DNA from 4 places in the Syntrophobotulus glycolicus DSM 8271 genome. Region 4 is predicted to be linked to each of the others. Evidence: riboswitches for the same ligand, from Rfam matches in the RefSeq annotation. Region 4 holds a riboswitch; each other region holds the start of a gene.
The links. Region 4 has a riboswitch for cyclic di-GMP ahead of SGLY_RS08030 (glycoside hydrolase family 5 protein). Riboswitches for the same ligand answer to the same signal wherever they lie in the genome.
Positions count from the first base shown of each region.

Region 1 (4,477 bases), 810 kb from region 4:
GACGGCGGCGACTAAGAAAGCAGCCATCACAACAGGGGTCACCATGAGTTTTTTAATCTTTTGCAGCATGAGCTGAACACCTCCTTTCTCTGGATAATCGTATTAAAAAGTCATCCGCTTTGTGGATAACCTTGTAACCCGGCGGAGAAAAACTGATTGTCTGGATCATGACAGCAAAAAGCCCGGCAGCCGCAAACGATGCGTGGCCAAAGTGAACCATAATGACACTGATCCCTAACCATAAGCAAAGATAGGCCAATGAAAGAATTTTAAACAGGATTCTTTCAGAAGCGCTTGTAATCTTTTTAAACGGTACTTCCCCCGGCACCCAGGCGATCACGCAGAGAACGGACAGGAAATATCCGGCCAGCAGGGAATAGCTCAGGAAGTCTGCTGATAAACGGCTTCCCAGATATAATCCTGTTTCTCCGGCTGTGAGATAACTGATCAGTCCCAGGGTAAGGCATCTCCAGTATCCGCTGCAGTGGGCTCCGCCGCTGAACAGCCGGTAAATCGCCCCGCAGGCCATTGCAAACATCACCTCAGGAAGTATTCCAAGGAAATAGGCCAGGGTGATCAGAATCCCCCCTTTAATGAGCGTCGCCAGGATCATTTCTAAGCCGAAACGCAACGTATCGATTTTGCCGGTATCCAGGGCCAGTTCTTTAGACAGGTAGTTTGCGGCTCCTCCAGCCATTTGACTTAGATTCATTCAACTTCGCCTCCTTTTTCAGCGGGATTGTAATGGTAAAAGCTGTTTCTTCAGGGTCGCTGCTGATCGCGATGTTGCCCCGGTGTTTGGTGACGATATCTTTGACAATTGCCAGGCCCAAACCGCTGTGATCTTTTTTTGTCGTGAAGTCAGATTTGAACATTGTTTCTCTGATTCTGGGGACGATAGGGTCCCCTGTATTGCTGACCATGAATACGTACGCTCCATGTTCACGGGCTATTTTTACGTTTACCTGCCTGCCTTCACCGGCTTCAGCTTCTACGGCCTCAAGCGCGTTGTCAATCAGGTTTCCCAGCAAGGAGCCGGCTTCATGCGGAGTTAACGGGAGATCTTTGAGGCTGCCTTCAACGGCGATTTCCATTTTGATTTTTCTGGCTTCAGCCAAGCCTATTTTGGTGTGGAGAAGGGCGCTGATGCTATAATCGTCAATTTTTATCAGTTCCGCGGTTTTGGATATCTCACCGAACGCCCTGCTGATGTAATCCCGCGCTCTCTCATAGGAGCCGCTTTCCAGCAGTCCGTAAATCGTCTGCAGCTGGTGGTGGAAATCATGTCTCTGCTTTCTGGAAGAGTCCAGCAATTGTTTGATCTGTTTGAAGTTTTCCTCCGCTCTTTTCGCCTCGTATTCCTTTTCGATCTCTTGTCCGATTTTTTTGACGGCGACAGTGGAGAGTACCGTTAAAATAATAATGAACATTCCCATGAACCCGTTAAAGATAATAAAATGCTCTCCCGGAAAAATGTTTAACATGGCAGCCTCAAAGGCGGTGTTTAATATGACCAGTAAAAGTAAGGGGAGGAGAACGACTACAGAGATAAAAAGATTATGTTTGTTCACAATGTCTGCCTTTAACTTGTCTTGAATTTCCTTTTTGGATAAATATCCCGAACGGCTATATTCTTGAGCATAACCCATCAAAGAGAAATGAAAAATTTTACACGCCGCGATAAAGATCAGCATGACCAGGGCCTGCGGGAGGAAGAAGAAGATTCTCATCGCGTTATTATTCCAAACATCAGTCAGGGAAACCCCTTTGAGATGCAACATGAGCTGTATTGCGATCGTTTCAACTGAGCCGTAAAAAATCAGGCCAAGTAAAGACGCCAGCAGCACTATCCTGCAGGGCAGGCGGGTAACCAGACGAATATTGAAAATGAATAAGAGTGTTTCAAGGATGGAGTGGAGCCCAAAGGGCACCGGGGATCGCTGAATGAGATAAGAAACCGCCGCCTGCAAAAATCCAATCATCAGTAAATCGCGCCACCGAGGTTTGAGCCCTACCATGAGAAACCCCAGGATCGCCACCAGGATCGATTCAGGAAACGATACGATCAGCAGGGAAAAGGAAGTCAGCCTCTCCAACGTGTCACCTCCCTTACTCAGATGTATTTATGTAAAAAGAAACCGGTTCCTGCCCGTCATGTCGAAAAGTTCCATTATCTTGTCTAAATGTTCCATTATCTTGCCCGAATTTGCCAATGCCCAGGTTCCGCATAAAAAAAACCGTTTCCGGATCGCCGGAAACGGAACCTTTCCTTTATCTAAAGAAAGCATCAGCTTTTCGTTCGGCGGCCCGGCGGTCCTGGCCCGGCATTTTTTCTCAAGAAAATGCCGGGCTTTAGACCCGTAGCTTTGCGTCCTTGCCTTTCGGCAAGTTTGCCTTTTCAGTTCACAGTCAGTTTCCTTGCAGAAACTCCCTTAATGATTAATACGCTCCCCCCCTTCCTTTTTGAGGGGTCGCGGAAAAATTTTTTTGGATATGTATTTGTCATCTACTCCTGAACGTTTACCCACAAATGCAAGGAGCGATAGGGAACGCTCTCCCCATCTTTAAACAGTAAAAACTCTACCTTCAGATTTTCATGAGGCTCATTTATCCTGAAGCTGACGGACTCTTCCTTTTTTTCCTCATTGTCCGCCTGAAAAGGCCCCAGCTGCCTCTTCACCTCCCCGTCCATTCGCACTTGGACGGTATAGGAGACCTGGCGGCCTTCGTGATTCACGGTTCCCAGGATCACTTCCTTGGTCTCACCCGTTTTCATCACCCGGGGGTAGCCCTCTGCCTTCCCGTCCGAACCCAAAAGATAAAACTCTGTGAACTTCTCACCAGCTGCTGGTATCGCCGCGGTATAATACAGGCTTCCTATCGCCAAAATAATCACTGCCGCCAGTACCGCCGCGAGAATTTTGTCCAGCCTGGAAAGGCTGCCCCATTTGATTGGTTTCACGTTTAAAGAAAGCCCAAAACGGTTTTCCAAAGAAAGTTTTTTTCTTCGGCAGATCGCGATAGCGGACAGCAGGATCGTGAAAACCAAAAGCGTCACCAGGATAGGGTAAAGCCCTATTCCCCACGGGACGCAGTTCAGGATGACACCTAGAAGCGGCACCACGGCTATACTCAGACCAAAGCTCAAGGCAAGCCGTTCAATCCCGTCGAGATCGCCCCTGGCCGGAAACAGAGCTGCGATTAAGGTATACCCGGGAAAAAACAGGACAAAAGGCAAACCTAACACAACCCGCCCGGTTCCGCTTCCATCCATCCCAATCAACACGACCAGAATAACAGAAAGAGATAGGATGAAGGGAAACTCGTTTTTTATTTCTATCCTCAACAAAAATTCAACCCCTTTAACAAACTGAAGCGAAAAGGTGACGGCGCTGCTTTCCGGCCCTGTCCGTTGTGTTTAAGGTTTTCACTGTTTTTCCGTAATCCTTAAGTTAGCAAGATCAAAGGTGATTGTCTATCTTTATTGTCATAAAGCAGCAAAATCGTGTCTAATTCTGCTAAAATCCTGTTTGGATTTGCATTTTCCTCCGCCTCAGCAGCCTGATGTAAATCCGCCGCGATTTGAGAAAAAAAACCGTCTCTCGTTTCTGTCTTAAGCCGCAAAAATGAGGCCGCCGCGGGCGAATTGATTAATTCGATGATGCGGCAGCCCCTTATTCAACTTGGTTTTCAGGCCCGGTTTTTGCCTGTTCTTTTCTTATTCCTTTGCTTATTCTTTGCTTATTCTTTGCTTATTCCTTTGCTTCAAAACCACGGCATCTTGTGGTCTATAGGTGCGCCTTTATCTCCTCCTGACCGTACATCCGTCATCATTTTTATCCATTCCACATGGAACGATGACATCAGGTTGATGTCAGGTATGTATTTTGCCATTTTCCCGTTCAAGGGAATAGGTCAACGGTAGTTTTTTGGGGGCTATCTGTTCGAGGAAACAGTTCCATTGTTTTCGTCTGTTCTCAGGTAAGTCAGGATACAGGTTTATTCTTCTGAAATAATGTCTTCCTGCTCATAGTAGTAGGAATAATCCACGCCTTTCATAAAGACCTCGCGGTCGTTAATCTTATCGGTTAAAGCCGATTTTAATAAGTCCTTTATTTGTACCGGATTTGAAACGCTTTTTTCCATGGCGGCGAGGTAGTCTTTCTTGTTGATTTTACTCCAATCAACGCAGAGTTTATGGTTCTTCTTCAGCATCAGGTCAAGCCAAATCCTCGTGCTTCTGCCGTTGCCCTCCATAAACGGGTGAGCGACGTTCATCTCCACATATTTGTCCGCAATTTCGTCAAAGGTGCTTTCGGACATTTTTTCTATGCTCTTCAGCGTTTCAGGCAGGAACCGCGCCATCGCAAACTGGAATCCGCTTTTTGCTATGTTGAGCGTTCTGATTTGCCCGGCAAAATCATAAAGCCCGCCGAACAGATAGCCATGAATCTGCTGCAAGCCTTTAACCGTCCCG
Region 1 covers NC_015172.1:827,894-832,370, reverse strand. The annotation lists gene SGLY_RS17410 (cyclic lactone autoinducer peptide) at 1-69, opposite strand, end outside; gene SGLY_RS04335 (accessory gene regulator ArgB-like protein) at 53-712, opposite strand; gene SGLY_RS04330 (ATP-binding protein) at 666-2,096, opposite strand; cyclic di-GMP riboswitch class I at 2,299-2,405, opposite strand; gene SGLY_RS04320 (DUF1616 domain-containing protein) at 2,507-3,349, opposite strand; gene SGLY_RS18070 (hypothetical protein) at 3,448-3,624, opposite strand; gene fic (protein adenylyltransferase Fic) at 4,000-4,477, opposite strand, start outside.
Region 1: another riboswitch for cyclic di-GMP. It lies ahead of SGLY_RS04330 (ATP-binding protein); the one in region 4 lies ahead of SGLY_RS08030 (glycoside hydrolase family 5 protein).

Region 2 (4,477 bases), 130 kb from region 4:
CGGCAAACCCTGCAAAAGGTCGGCATGGCGGAATACGCCTCCCGTCAGATCAGCCAGCTTTCCGGCGGGCAGCAGCAGCGGGTGTTTTTGGCCCGGGCCCTGGTGCAGGAGGCGGAGGTCTATTTCATGGACGAACCGTTTAAAGGGGTGGATGCCCAGACGGAAAAAGCCATCGTGCTGCTCTTAAAGGAACTGAAAGAGCAGGGCAAAACCGTCGTAGTGGTCCACCACGACCTGCAGACCGTCGCCAACTATTTTGATTGGGTGACACTGATCAACTTGCGGGTGGTCGCCAGCGGACCGGTCGAAGAGGTTTTTCATGAGGAAAACGTGCAAAAAACTTACCGGAGCACCGGTAAGCTGTTAAGGAGCACAGTGTGAAATGAAAGCCTTGATTTTTCTGCTTAACGACTATACCTTTCAGACAGTCGCGCTGGGCTCGGCCCTGTTAGGGCTCATCAGCGGCGTGCTGGGAAGCTTTGCTGTGCTGCGCAGGCAAAGCTTGCTGGGCGACGGAGTTTCCCATTCCGCCTTGCCCGGAGTGGTCCTGGCTTTTATCCTGCTGGGCAGCAAAAACACGGAAATCCTGTTGTTGGGCGCCCTGGCCTCCGGACTCCTGGCCACACTTTTAATCGTCGGCATTGTCCGGTACACGCGGATCAAGTTCGACAGCGCCCTGGCGCTGGTGATGTCCGTATTTTTCGGGCTGGGCCTGGTGCTTCTGAGCTATGTGCAAAAGATCCCCAACGCCAACCAGGCGGGACTCAAGCGTTTTATCTTCGGCCAGGCATCCACGCTGCTGCAGGGTGATATCATCCTGATGGCGGTTTGCGGAACGGTCCTGCTCGCTCTTGTCGTCCTGTTCTGGAAGGAATTCAAGCTCTTTACCTTTGACGGTGACTTTGCCCAAAGCCTCGGCTTTTCGCCGCAAAGGCTGAACCTGCTGCTGTCGTTTATGATCGTCCTGGCCATCATCATCGGGCTGCAAACGGTGGGTGTTATTCTGATGAGCGCCATGCTGATCGCGCCGGCCGTTGCCGCGCGCCAGTGGACCAATAAGCTGTGGAAGATGGTCCTGCTGGCCGCCGTTTTCGGCGCAGTGTCGGGCGTGGCGGGAACCACGGCCAGCTCCCTGGCCCCCAAGCTGCCCACCGGGCCGGCGATTGTGGTGTGTGTCAGCACGATCGTTGTGATCAGCGTTTTATTTGCCCCGGGAAGGGGCGTCCTGCACAGACTGTATCGGCACAGAAAAAACAAACTTTTATTGCGGATGGAAGGAGGCGCGTTCCATGTCCCCACACCTTGAAATACAGCTCATTGCCGTGATCGTGGCAACGGCTTGCGCGCTCCCCGGTGTGTTTCTGGTGCTGCGCGGGATGTCTATGATGTCCGACTCCATTACCCATACCATCCTGCTCGGCATCGTGCTGGCGTTTTTTATGACACATGACCTGTCCTCACCCTTACTGATCATCGGCGCGGCTTTGATGGGCGTCGCCACCGTTTGGCTGACCGAAATGCTGAGCCGCACCCGGCTTTTGGCAGAGGACGCCGCCATTGGCGTCGTGTTCCCGCTGCTGTTTTCCATCGCGATTATTCTGATCACGCGCTACGCAGGCTCTGTACACTTGGATACCGACTCTGTGCTTCTGGGCGAGCTGGCCTTCGCGCCGTTTGACCGGATGATTGTGGGGGGAGTGGATATCGGTGCCAAAGCCCTTTACATGACGGGCGCTCTGCTGCTCATCAACCTGGCGGCGATTAGCCTGTTCTTTAAGGAGCTGAAGGTGGCGACCTTTGATCCGCTGCTGGCGGCCGTTCTGGGCTTTGCCCCGGCCTTGGTGCATTACGGCCTGATGACGCTGGTTTCGCTTACCGCGGTCGGCGCGTTCCAGGCAGTCGGCTCTATCCTGGTGGTGGCGTTCATGATCGGCCCGCCGGTCACGGCATATTTGCTGACCGACGATTTGAAACGGATGCTCATGCTCAGCGGACTGATCGGCGCCGCCAACGGGGTATTCGGTTACCAGGCAGCCGCTTTCCTGGACGTATCCATCGCCGGCTGCATGGCAGTGGTGACCGGAATCGTCTTCCTGCTGGCGTTCGTCTTTGCCCCGCGCCGCGGACTCGCCAGCTCCCTGCTCGGACGCCGCCGCCGGAAAATAGAATTTGCCAAAATGACACTCCTTCTTTACCTCTGCAACCAGGAGGCCGGCGCAGAGGAAATGAGGAAAGAAAGAATTGACGCGATCCTGGCGCAGTTGCATTGGAGCGAAGGGTTTACCAGGAAAATCATGGTGATTTTGCAAAAAGAAGATTGCCTGGATTTTACAGGGGATGCCGTTAAACTGACTGCCGGCGGGTACTCAGCTTGCAAGAAAAGTTACGAAGCGGGATGAGATTGGTTCTCATTTCTCATTGACAACGGTCAGGATTTTCCGTATCATTATCTCGAAAAATGAAATGAAAAAATAATGATGACGATAAGAGCACACCTTCCGAAAGGATGGGCCGCAAAGTCACGGGTCTAAAGCGATTTGCCAGGATTGCCGGACTGCCGAAACATGGATGAGAGTGAAATGAGCATCTATGCTTCAAAAAGATGCTTGTTTTTTTATTTTTGAAAACATTTCTTCAAATCATCTTTATTTTCATTGCGGGAAGGGGAAAATCTTGTGCGACACTTGAGAAAGCTTTTGAGGACCGCTTTATTCACACTTATGTTAATATTGTTCATGGCAGAGCCGGCCTTTACCTATGCCGCCGGCAATGAATGCCGTTTGGCCGGTCAGGACCGCTACGCGACGGCAGCCGCAATAGCCCGGGAGGGTTGGACACAATCCGACTATGCCCTTTTGGTGAGCGGAGAAAATTTTCCCGATGCTTTGGTTGCGGCGCCCTTAGCAAAACAATATGGGGCGCCGATACTCCTGTCCCAGAAGAAATGCCTGCCTGAAGTGACAAAACAAACATTGAACGATTTAAAGATAAAAAATGTCATCCTGATCGGCGGCCAGGGGGTGCTGTCCGCTCAGCTTCAGGATGAGCTGCAGGATATGGAGATCCGTTCAAGCCGGCTGGCCGGTGAAGACAGATATGAAACAGCCATCGTTGTGGCAGACCAACTTACCGATATTTCGGAGGTCGTGATCGCAACGGGGGAAGATTTTGCCGATGCTCTCTCAATTTCCTCTATTGCCGCCGCTAAACATATGCCGGTTATTCTGGTGCCGAAAAATAACATCGGGAGTGCCACCCAGACCTTTATCCGAAAAAACAAGATCAGGAAAACTTATGTTGTCGGCAGCCCGGATTTGATCAGCGACCGGGTAGCGGAGCAGTTTGCCAAACCGGAACGGGTAACCGGAGCCACGAAATACGACCGGAATATCAATATCATCAAAAGATTTCAAGCCGGGATCAGCGAAGATAATGTGTTTTTAGCAACTGGAAATAACTATGCCGACGCTTTGGCGGGAGCCGGTTATGCCGCAAAAATCAATGCTCCCATTGTCTTAGTCAGCGGCAATATGAGCAGATCGACGAAAAGTTATCTGTCATCAAATCTATCCGATAAAAATGTCTACATTCTGGGCGGGGAAGGAGCGGTCAGTGCATCGATCTTTCATACAGCCGGCAGCCGGGGAGACCAAAGCAATTCCAGACGGGAAACGACAACAGATCTCCTGCGGGAGCTTGGGTCTAATGAAGCAAAGTACGCTCTGGTCTTTGGCTCAACAGACAATAAAATGTATCAAAGCGCCGCTGAAGCGCAAGAGAATATGGTTGAGATCAGGGTCGATGTATGGCAGATAAACACCGAAGGGGAGAAATCTCCCGCAAAGTGTACATTGACTGTCAATAAAGCGATAGCGGATATGATCAGCTCGGTATTTGAGGAAATATTTGAAGGCGGGGAGAAATTCCCCATATACAGTGCCGAGGGATATGTTTGGCGCGGTGATGATACTTCGGAGCATAATTGGGGTTTGGCTGTTGATCTCAATCCGAACGAGAATGCTATGATCAACAGCAGCGGGGAGGTTGTAGCCGGCTCCTTTTGGGATCCCCAAAAGAGTCCCTATTCCATCCCGGAGGATGGCGATGTGGTCAAAGCATTTCAAAAATACGGCTTTGCCTGGGGCGGTAACGCCTGGAAGTCGTCAAATGATTATATGCATTTTTCTTATTTGGGGAAATAAAAACGGATTCGGGCGAGAAGGGCGAGATAGGCCTTCTCCATCAGATCAAGGAAAACAGATCAAAGGGTCCCGTACAGCAGATGAAAAGAAAAGATCTGGCTGTCCCGCAATTTATTTGATAAAATTGGACTAAAAACCGGCTTGATTTGATGGGAGCGACTATGGAAACTTCTGCCCTGTTATTAATTGCCTCACTCGGGGCTATTTCTGTTTTGCTGATGCTGTACGCCTACATCTTTACGTTTGACCACAGGCTTTTTCTCGGCCTGTGGTTT
Region 2 covers NC_015172.1:1,514,014-1,518,490, forward strand. The annotation lists gene SGLY_RS07485 (metal ABC transporter ATP-binding protein) at 1-381, shown strand, start outside; gene SGLY_RS07490 (metal ABC transporter permease) at 383-1,306, shown strand; gene SGLY_RS07495 (metal ABC transporter permease) at 1,290-2,399, shown strand; cyclic di-GMP riboswitch class I at 2,479-2,562, shown strand; gene SGLY_RS07500 (cell wall-binding repeat-containing protein) at 2,676-4,202, shown strand; gene SGLY_RS07505 (bifunctional diguanylate cyclase/phosphohydrolase) at 4,364-4,477, shown strand, end outside.
Region 2: another riboswitch for cyclic di-GMP. It lies ahead of SGLY_RS07500 (cell wall-binding repeat-containing protein); the one in region 4 lies ahead of SGLY_RS08030 (glycoside hydrolase family 5 protein).

Region 3 (4,477 bases), 420 kb from region 4:
TTGATCTCGCTGCACTCAAGGAAATCCAGAAGCAGAGCGGAGGCAATGTTACGATCAGCTTCACCCCGGCGACCGGGCTTTCCGACGAAGCCAGGGCTCTTATTGGAAACAGGCCGGTATATAACATTACGATCAGCTATGTCAAGGACGGCAAGACCGTGAACATCACCAACCTTGGCAGCGGCACAGCGACCCTTTCCATCCCCTACACGCCGGCGAGCGGAGAAGCCGTGGGTTATCTGTTCGGCACATATGTGGACGCAAACGGCAAACCGGTCCGCATCGACGGTTCGGCTTATGACGCAAACGCAGGAGGAATCCTAATCCCCACCAATCATTTCTCGGTGTACGGCGTAGGCTATACGGCGCCGAGTGCGAAGTTCACGGATATCGGGAAGCATTGGGCCAAGGAAGCCATTGATTATGCGGTCGGCAGAGGACTTCTCTCCGGCACCTCGGAGACTACCTTTGCACCTGACACCGCCATGACGCGCGGGATGCTGGTAACGGCTCTCGGCGGACTGGCAAATGTGGATACCAAAGCATACACCATCAACAGCTTCACCGATGTGAAAGCAGACAGCGCCTTCCGCCCCTACATTGAGTGGGCGTATAAAAAAGGCATCATTCAGGGCATTGGCAGCCAGCAGTTTGCGCCTGACCGGGCGATTACCCGTGAGGAAATCGCTGTGATCTTCGCAAACTATGCAAAAGCCACCGGCTATAAGCTCCCTATTACCCGTGAGGCGACAACTTATGCGGACGCTTCCAGCATCGGCAGCGTGTACAAAACGGCAGTAACCGCCATACAGCAGGCGGGCATCATGATGGGCGGCACAGGCAACAGGTTTAATCCCAAGTCCAGCGCCACCCGCGCGGAGTTTTCCTCCATGCTCCACCGCTACATCAAGCTGACCATCGACCCCGCCACGGCCCAGGGCTGGGCGAAAAACGACGCCGGACAGTATCTCTATTACAGGGACGGCAAAGCGGTTACTGGAACACAAACCATCGACGGCGTGAAGTATTTCTTTGAAACAAACGGAACGCTCAAGACCGGCTGGGTGCAGGATGGCGGCAACTGGTACTTCTATTCCGGCAACATCCGGATCACCGGCTGGTGGGACATCGGCGCGAACGGCAACAACAAACGCTATTACTTCGACACTTACGGCATCATGGTTGCCGGCAAGTGGCTCCAGATCGACGGCAAATGGTATTACTTCTATGCCGACGCCTCCCTTGCCAAAAGCACCAAAGTGGACGGCTATGAGATAGGGCCGGACGGTGCGAGAAAACCAAAGTAACGGTAACAAAATATCGCTAAGGGCAAACCCGCTGAAAAACGGGGATGCCAAAGCTATAGGGTCTAAGGCGCATCTAACGCTATGATAGCTTGGCTGCCAAAAAAACTGCGCAGGGGAAGCGTCGCCCCGGCTGGGAAAGGCCGGGAAGAGCTTTCATGCGGGACGGTTTACCGTCGCGGCCCGATGTTGCCCCCCTGACATCCGGGATGCGTGGTCAAATAGGATGTTTTTCAAAATAGCTACCGCTGAATTGATTGATTTGGTCTGGCGGCAGAGCTACTGCGGCGGGGCGGCCATGCACATTCATCCGTTACGCCATAAGCTGCGGAAACGTCAAGCGTCATTGCGAGCCATGCGCCGCTCCGCCGTACCACTGTGCCGCCAGACCCCTATAGGGGGAACACCTATGAATACGCCATATAAGGAGTACCCATCCTTTATGCGGACAGCACAGCGGACCGGCTGCCGGAAGCAACAGCCAAAGCTTTGGCCGAGCTGAAGGTGACACGGACCATCCTGGTTGGCGGAGCGGCGGCTGGCTGGTCCTAGCGGGTGAAGCCGGGAAGAGTGGTCTGACGGAGGAACAGGAACAACTGCTGAAATCGGTCAAAGGGAAAGTCAAAGAAGCCGGCGTTTTCGGCGGCCCGGCGGCGGTTCCCAATGCTGCGCTGGAGGCGGTTAAAGCCTTGCTGGAATTGAAAATCTGAAGAGGAATGACCAGTGATGAAGGGAGATCGAGAAAGCGAAAAGGGGCGGCTTAGCGAAATAAACGGACAGGAGAAGGGTACGGGCGAACGGACAGGCAGACGATAACCGTCCTAAACAAAGGTTTTCTTTTCCTAGCGAAAACGGTCAGCAGTTGTGTAGTGTGGAATACAGTCACCATAGAGAAAGAGCCGATAACGGTGAGCTCAATCACGGTTATCGGCTCTGCGTCTTAGTGTCTGGCTCTTTGGTAACTAATGGATTGAATTGTCGGACCTTGATTAAGGCTTCCTGTTTGCACTTCGGACAGAACAATGGGAAGTTTTCAAGTATTGTGCCCGGATGTATTATCGTTCGCCGTTCAGAGCTAAGCCAAGGTCAGTCGGCCTTCTTCATCGACTGAGTTCAGTCAGGTTTCTGTGCGTCAAAGATGTGATCAGGTTAACAAGTCATTTAAACGAATGATTTTACTGCCTTTACGTTCGTAATAACGCAGCATTTCGTCAATTTTCCTTTTATCATAGCTGGTAATGCAATCTGATAAAACATTAACGCCATAATTTGCTTTGCGTAAGTTGTAACAGGTTGATTTAACACAAGCAACAGCATCTGCTCCTGTTATGTAGAAATCACAGAGTTCATTTTTACGAATAAAGTCTGTAAATTCTTCACTGCTTAAGGCGTTTCCTTTGTATTTTGTAAAAACATTTTTTGATACGATGTTCAAGTCCGAAACGAATTCAGACCCAGAGGTCTGGGGTTTAAACGTCCTCGTACCGGCTGATAAATTTTCATGCCTTAGATAAATAACATGAAGATCATGCTTGACGGCCCAATCAATCGCTTTATTGATATTGCCAATAATATCCTTATAATTTTTTGTTATGTCATTTTGAAGATCAATGATGACTAAGGCTTTTTTTTGCATCGTGTCTCCTCCTGATCGGTAGATTGATTTGTTTGCTTTTTTATTGTACTGTGTAATTGTTGACAACAGTATGGCAACAATCAATAAGGATCAAAAGAAATTTGAAAGGGAGGCTGTCAGATGAAAGTTGACAGGCTGGTCAGCATGATTATGATACTCCTTGATCGAGAGCGGGTAGGCGCACAGGAGTTAGCAGATCTGTTTGAAGTTTCACCCCGCACAATCTACCGCGACATAGACACGATCAACATGGCGGGTATTCCTGTGCGCGGGGCATCGGGAGTAGGCGGCGGCTTTGAAATCATGCAGGAATACAAGCTTGATCGAACGGTTTTTTCGACGGCCGACCTTTCCGCGATCTTGATGGGGCTTTCCAGTCTTTCCAAGATAATACGGGGTGATGAACTGGTAAACGCCCTTGCCAAAGTCAAGAGCTTTATCCCCGCCGGCAGAGCGAAAGACGTTGCATTAAAAGCAAATCAAATAGACATAGACTTAAATCCGTGGATGGGCAACAGAAACAGACAACCCGATTTAGAAATGATCAAAACAGCTTTGCGGGAAAGCAAGCTGCTTTCCTTTGAATATGCAGACCGCTACGGAAATAAAACCGCACGGACAGCCGAGCCCTATCAGCTTGTATTGAAAAGCAGTCAGTGGTATTGGCAAGGGTATTGCCATAAAAGAAATGATTTTCGCTTATTCAAACTATCCCGCACATCAAACCTGCAAATACAAGAGGAATTTTTTACGCCGCGAGATCATCAAAAACCGCAGTTGGATTTTACGGATATTTTGGCAACCATGCAAACCAAAATCAAAATTCGTATTCATACATCTGTCAGGGACAGGGTACTTGATTATTGTACGGATGAACACTTTTCGCCAGACGGTGATGAGCATTACATGGTTCGTTTTCCTTTTATCGAGAACGAATACTACTATAATATTCTTTTCAGTTTTGGGGATAAATGCGAGTGTTTGGAGCCGTTACATATCCGCGCAGAAATGAAGCGCAGAATACATGAGATAGCTGCCTTATACGAAAACTAGAACAGGGAGTCTATGCTGATATTCACCTAAATCGTGGAATAAATCGCGAGCAGAACGCAAAAAGTCGTTTGAACTTTTGTTGTTCATTGCTCTAAGGTGGTTAGAATTTATGTACAGTGATGACCATGTAGCCGATGGCGAGGGAAGAACGGAAGGCGTGGAAGGCCAAAAAGCAGCGTAAGGCTTTGATCATACGCGGTGCTTGCCAGGCGGGCAAGACCTGGCTGATGAAGGAGTTTGGGGCCACCCATGATGACAAGGTGGTCGATAGATCTTGAAACGCCCCGCCCGACCGGAGCTCACGCTCCGTGGCCCGCCGGCATATCCTGTTAGCAGACCAATGAATGAAAGGGCGGGCAACCGGAATGAGCGATCTACCTGCCGACCGCACGCCGCTTGTGATTGCGGCTGAAATAAACATGATTACCCATCAAACCAAAAAAATCCTCCTGACCTCTGCCATCGAGATCGGCCGCCGGCTGAC
Region 3 covers NC_015172.1:1,224,120-1,228,596, forward strand. The annotation lists gene SGLY_RS17055 (S-layer homology domain-containing protein) at 1-1,307, shown strand, start outside; cyclic di-GMP riboswitch class I at 1,319-1,408, shown strand; gene SGLY_RS17870 (hypothetical protein) at 1,531-1,806, shown strand; partial or broken gene SGLY_RS17500 (cysteine-rich KTR domain-containing protein) at 2,229-2,390, opposite strand; gene SGLY_RS06145 (cysteine hydrolase family protein) at 2,449-2,940, opposite strand; gene SGLY_RS06150 (helix-turn-helix transcriptional regulator) at 3,061-3,993, shown strand; gene SGLY_RS18100 (hypothetical protein) at 4,128-4,271, shown strand; gene SGLY_RS06155 (DUF3102 domain-containing protein) at 4,359-4,477, shown strand, end outside.
Region 3: another riboswitch for cyclic di-GMP. It lies ahead of SGLY_RS17870 (hypothetical protein); the one in region 4 lies ahead of SGLY_RS08030 (glycoside hydrolase family 5 protein).

Region 4 (4,477 bases):
TTATCAATATCTTCTTCTTACTTGTCATTTATTTTTTGGATTAGAAATATCCTTAAACAGCAATTTAGATGATAATTTGCCCGAAATGCTCATGAATGATATTTTTACTAGTATGAACAAGACAACCGATACGGAAAGTTGGTTAAAACTTACCGGGCGTTATCCTTTTTACCGCAATAATCAATTGTTTTTTCCTTTTGTTTTTATGATAGAAATAGGGAGGCAATGGATTAAATATAGAAAAAATTTATTACGTAGTATATATTGCGCCAAAGAATCTTTTAAAAAATTTAATGCAAGAGCCAAATTGCTAAAAAATATTGGGCTACATGTAAAAATCAATAAAAAGTTCAAATAAACAAATAGGTTAATCAGGTACAATCAATGTCGCCTAATTAACCTATTTCGATATTATTGAATCGATACCTCAGTTTGTTATCTCAGAAGCTATTGTAAATCCGGTTCCTGTCTTGTCTATCGAATCAGGGATCAAAGCGTCTAATACCTCAAGACGGAACATGCCTTTCCATGGAGCAAATACGCCGAAGCCCGCATTGAATTCCCAATAAGTCCATGAAATGTTTCGTTCTTCTGCTGTTTCGCGTACAAAATCTGTCCATATGGCTCTATCATCGGAAGGGGCTAAGTTATAAACACCGAATTCGTCCAATATAACCGGCCTATTGTTAGTTACAGCCCAATCCGCAACTAAATCAAATAGATCAGAAATCGCATACTTTTCTTTAACGGTCCCTGACCACGGGACTCCTTTTTGGCTCTTCAAACTGTCGAAAATCCAATCAGTTCCTTGGTGGGTAAATGCTATAGGCTCATAGAAGTGTATGGAAACAATAAGATGGCGGTCGTTTTCAGGAAGCTCAAGCATATTGACACTTCGAACTCCGCTCCAGCGGGTATGCGGTACAATTAGGTTTCTTGTTGGATTTGTTTCCCTGATTATGGACAAGGACTTCTGAAGGATTGAATTTAACTTCTCTGATCCAATATACCAGTCAGGTTCGTCTAATATTTGAAAATATAAATTATCGGAATACTGGCTGTAACGGTTGGATAGCTGTGTCCAAAAAGCAAAATAACGTTCCTCGTCTAATTTTTTGTTTGTTCCTTCAGTCAAAATTGGATAGTTATGGAGATCTAGAATAACATTTAAGTCCTTAGCCAGTGCTTGTGCAATGGCTAAATCAACTAACTCCAAATAGTCTTCGTTGATCGTATAGGGTGCCGTCTCCAAAGATTGATCGTTCAGTTTTATGGGTAAACGGATATGATCGAAACCGCTGTTTCTTATTAGATCCAAATTTGATTGATTTAAGGTATTATTACCTTCTTTTAAAGTGCTGAGAGAAGTTGTATAGCTCACACCCTTACGTAGTCCTGGTACGGTTGGGCATGTCTTAACCTCATCCGATTTAATCCTAATAGCGTCGATCCAGAGAGAACCAGATTGTCCATGTTCTGTTTCCAGATCAAAACCATAGCTGGAAAATGGAGCATTGCCCTCTGGATCAACCCGATAAGATAAATTAAACCATTTTCCTCTGACTAACCCTTCATCATTATGAAACCAAGACTCATCTCGATTTCCCTCAGAATCAATTGAATAAAAATATATGCGATTCAGATTCGAGCTTTTGGGGATAAATATCCAGTATTCTATACGATCTCCAGGATTTATAGTTTCTGGCTCAGGGCCGGTAATGACATATTTGGTTGAGCCGGAATATTCAATCCTAAGAGATTGTTTCCCTTCATAAGCTTTAGCTGTGTCAGTCTGTAGTGTACAGCTTCCGACATTCTCCTGAAGAATAGCGCTTCCACTCCATCCATCAGTCTGCCCGGATTCGAACGAATAAGAGAAAGCTGTTAAACTAAAAACGTTTTGAGGATAAACACTTAATGAAAGGGCAGCGATCAATATAAAAACCGTTAACTTTTGAAAAAATCTTTTCATTTTTGAAACCTCCATCTTTGGTAGCTGGCTGCCATGTTACAGGCCCTTTAGCTTTGCGTCGCTGCTTTTCAGCAGGTTTGCCATTGTCAGTATTGAGCTTCAAAGAGAAAACAAAAAAAACTAACTTTGGTAGCTGGCTGCCATGTTACAGGCCCTTTAGCTTTGCGTCGCTGCTTTTCAGCAGGTTTGCCATTGTCAATAATAGTTTTAAACAAAAATACGCTTTCCTATTACAAAAATAGCATATTATTCTCATATAGTAAAGACTTTCCTAGGATAATTTCATAAAAATATAAAAAATGAGTCAATTTGGGGATTCATAGCTTTTTTAGCCCGAATATCTTGTTTTTGGCGAATTATTATTCCATTAGTAATGGTTCCTGTTCTTTTATTTGTAAGCAGTCAAGCAAAATACAGAGTTTTTCGCCACAAAGTGCAGAGTTTTTCAGGTAATGCTTTTGCGGTGCTCTAAGCGGTAACTGTTGCCCGTCATGTTGAGGATCTCGCAGCGGTGAATCAGACGGTCTAGGATAGCGGTTGTAATGGTCGCATCGCCAAGGAACTCGGCCCACTCGTCAAACCCTTTGTTGGATGTAATAATCAGCGAAGTGCGCTCGGCCATGGAAGATACAAAGCTAAAGAACAGATTGGCCTCTGCTGGCGAGAGCGGCATAAAACCCACTTCATCAACAATTACCAGCGCAGCCTTGCTTAGATATTTGAGCCGCCGTTTGCTGGCCCCGGAGATTTCGGCCGTCTTGAGAATCTTCATCAGGTTGTCTAAGGTTTCAAAGGCCACCGCATAGCCCAAGTCCAGCCCCTTCACAGCCAGGGACAGAGCAAGATGTGTTTTTCCAACGCCGGGAGGCCCCAGAAAACAAACGTTGTACGCTTGCTCAACCCAAGTCATATCGCTCAGTCGCAGCATCTGCTCCTTGGAAACACTGCGCTGGAATCCAAAGTCAAACGAATCCATGGTTTTCTCAGCCGGTAAGTTGGCTCTGCGGCAGCGCAACAGATTTTGCTTTTGTATCCGAAGCCGTTGCTGTTCCTGCAAAAACAGCTCTACGCTTTCCACGGGGGTCAAGGTGTTCTTCCCAGCAAAAAGTGCTTCAAAATCTATGGGGTTCATGCGCAAGTCGGAAAGCAGTCCACTTACCCGGTCAATGGGGCGCATTATTTAGCACCTCCCGCCTTGGCATAGACGCTAAGGGAGCGCTTTTGCGTTGTCACATGGTATTTTGCACTGCTCACCGGAAGGAGCAGCGCTGGCGGTTCGGGCTGTTTAGGGACCCTGTGCTCCAGATAGCCTTTTATGTAGTTGGCACTGTAGAGTTTGCTGTCATGACAAAAATCAGCCGCTTCCAGGACAGCCTCAATACCATACTGGTCGCAGAGTGTGTGGATCAGTTTAAACTGGTCTCTGGCATACCGGGATTTCTCGGTACGGATCTCCTGGAGGAAATCATCCGCCTTGCCAAGCAGAAGCACGCCTAGTGCAGCTTGCATCTGATCCAGGGAACTGGTCCTATCGCGTTGGTGGCTTGTACTTTGGATAAGCAGACCTCTCCCGCTGGAAAGGCGGTGCTCGCAGATTGGCTCTCCAAAAACCGTCTGGATGAATAACATGCCGTCCTTAGGCACAATGCAAACCTCTTTCTGCCTGTTGTAAGTGCCAAGCGGAACGGAATATCGGTTGCTGTCATAAAGAATGGTATTGTCCTTGCGGACCGTTCTGCAAAGGGTGGCGCCATGAGTTTCTGCGCACTCGACCAGTGGACGCAGGTGTTCCCGTTCTTCGGCAAAGACTTCCGCAGGAACGCGCTTGGTTGTTCCGTGGATTTTGGCATTGGCGGTACGTTCCAGCCAATCCAGGCAGCTGCTGTTTAGGATATCATCATCCACGTAGAGTCGGTTTTCCAGGAAATTGCCCTTCACATATTTTACGGTGCTTTCTATCTTGCCTTTGCTTTCCGGGTCGGCGCCACGGCACATATAAATGCTCAGTTTGCATTCCTGCCGGAGTTTTTCAAACTCATAGGTATGGATGATATCGCCAGCATTTTCTGCCACACAAACGATACTGTCCTGGTCTAAGACCAGTTCTTGCGGGATTCCCCCCATATACCGAAAGCAGTGGTGGCAGGCTCGCACTAAATCGGTAGCGGCGTAGGGGCGACTCTGCAGCTCGGCATATTTAAAACGGGAGTGGGCCAGAACAAAGGCGGCTGTATAGACCTTGGTGCGGCCACTGCCTACGTTTTTCAACCACTTCTCGCCAAAATCCACTTGCAGCTGCTGCCCCATGGGCAATTCCGGAACGGCTGCATAGTCTCGTGGATTGGGGGCTTTGCGGAGATCATACGTGTTGCGCAGGTCTTTCACATATCGGGAGACCGTGCGTTCGCTAAAGGTCGCTTTGTAGTGTTCTTTTAACCAATCACAAACCTGAGCCGCACTCAGTGTGGGATAATCCCGCAGCCAGCAGACGATGGTGTCCTGGTA
Region 4 covers NC_015172.1:1,640,306-1,644,782, forward strand. The annotation lists gene SGLY_RS08025 (nucleotidyltransferase domain-containing protein) at 1-358, shown strand, start outside; gene SGLY_RS08030 (glycoside hydrolase family 5 protein) at 428-1,972, opposite strand; cyclic di-GMP riboswitch class I at 1,989-2,064, opposite strand; cyclic di-GMP riboswitch class I at 2,098-2,173, opposite strand; gene istB (IS21-like element helper ATPase IstB) at 2,418-3,149, opposite strand; gene istA (IS21 family transposase) at 3,149-4,477, opposite strand, start outside.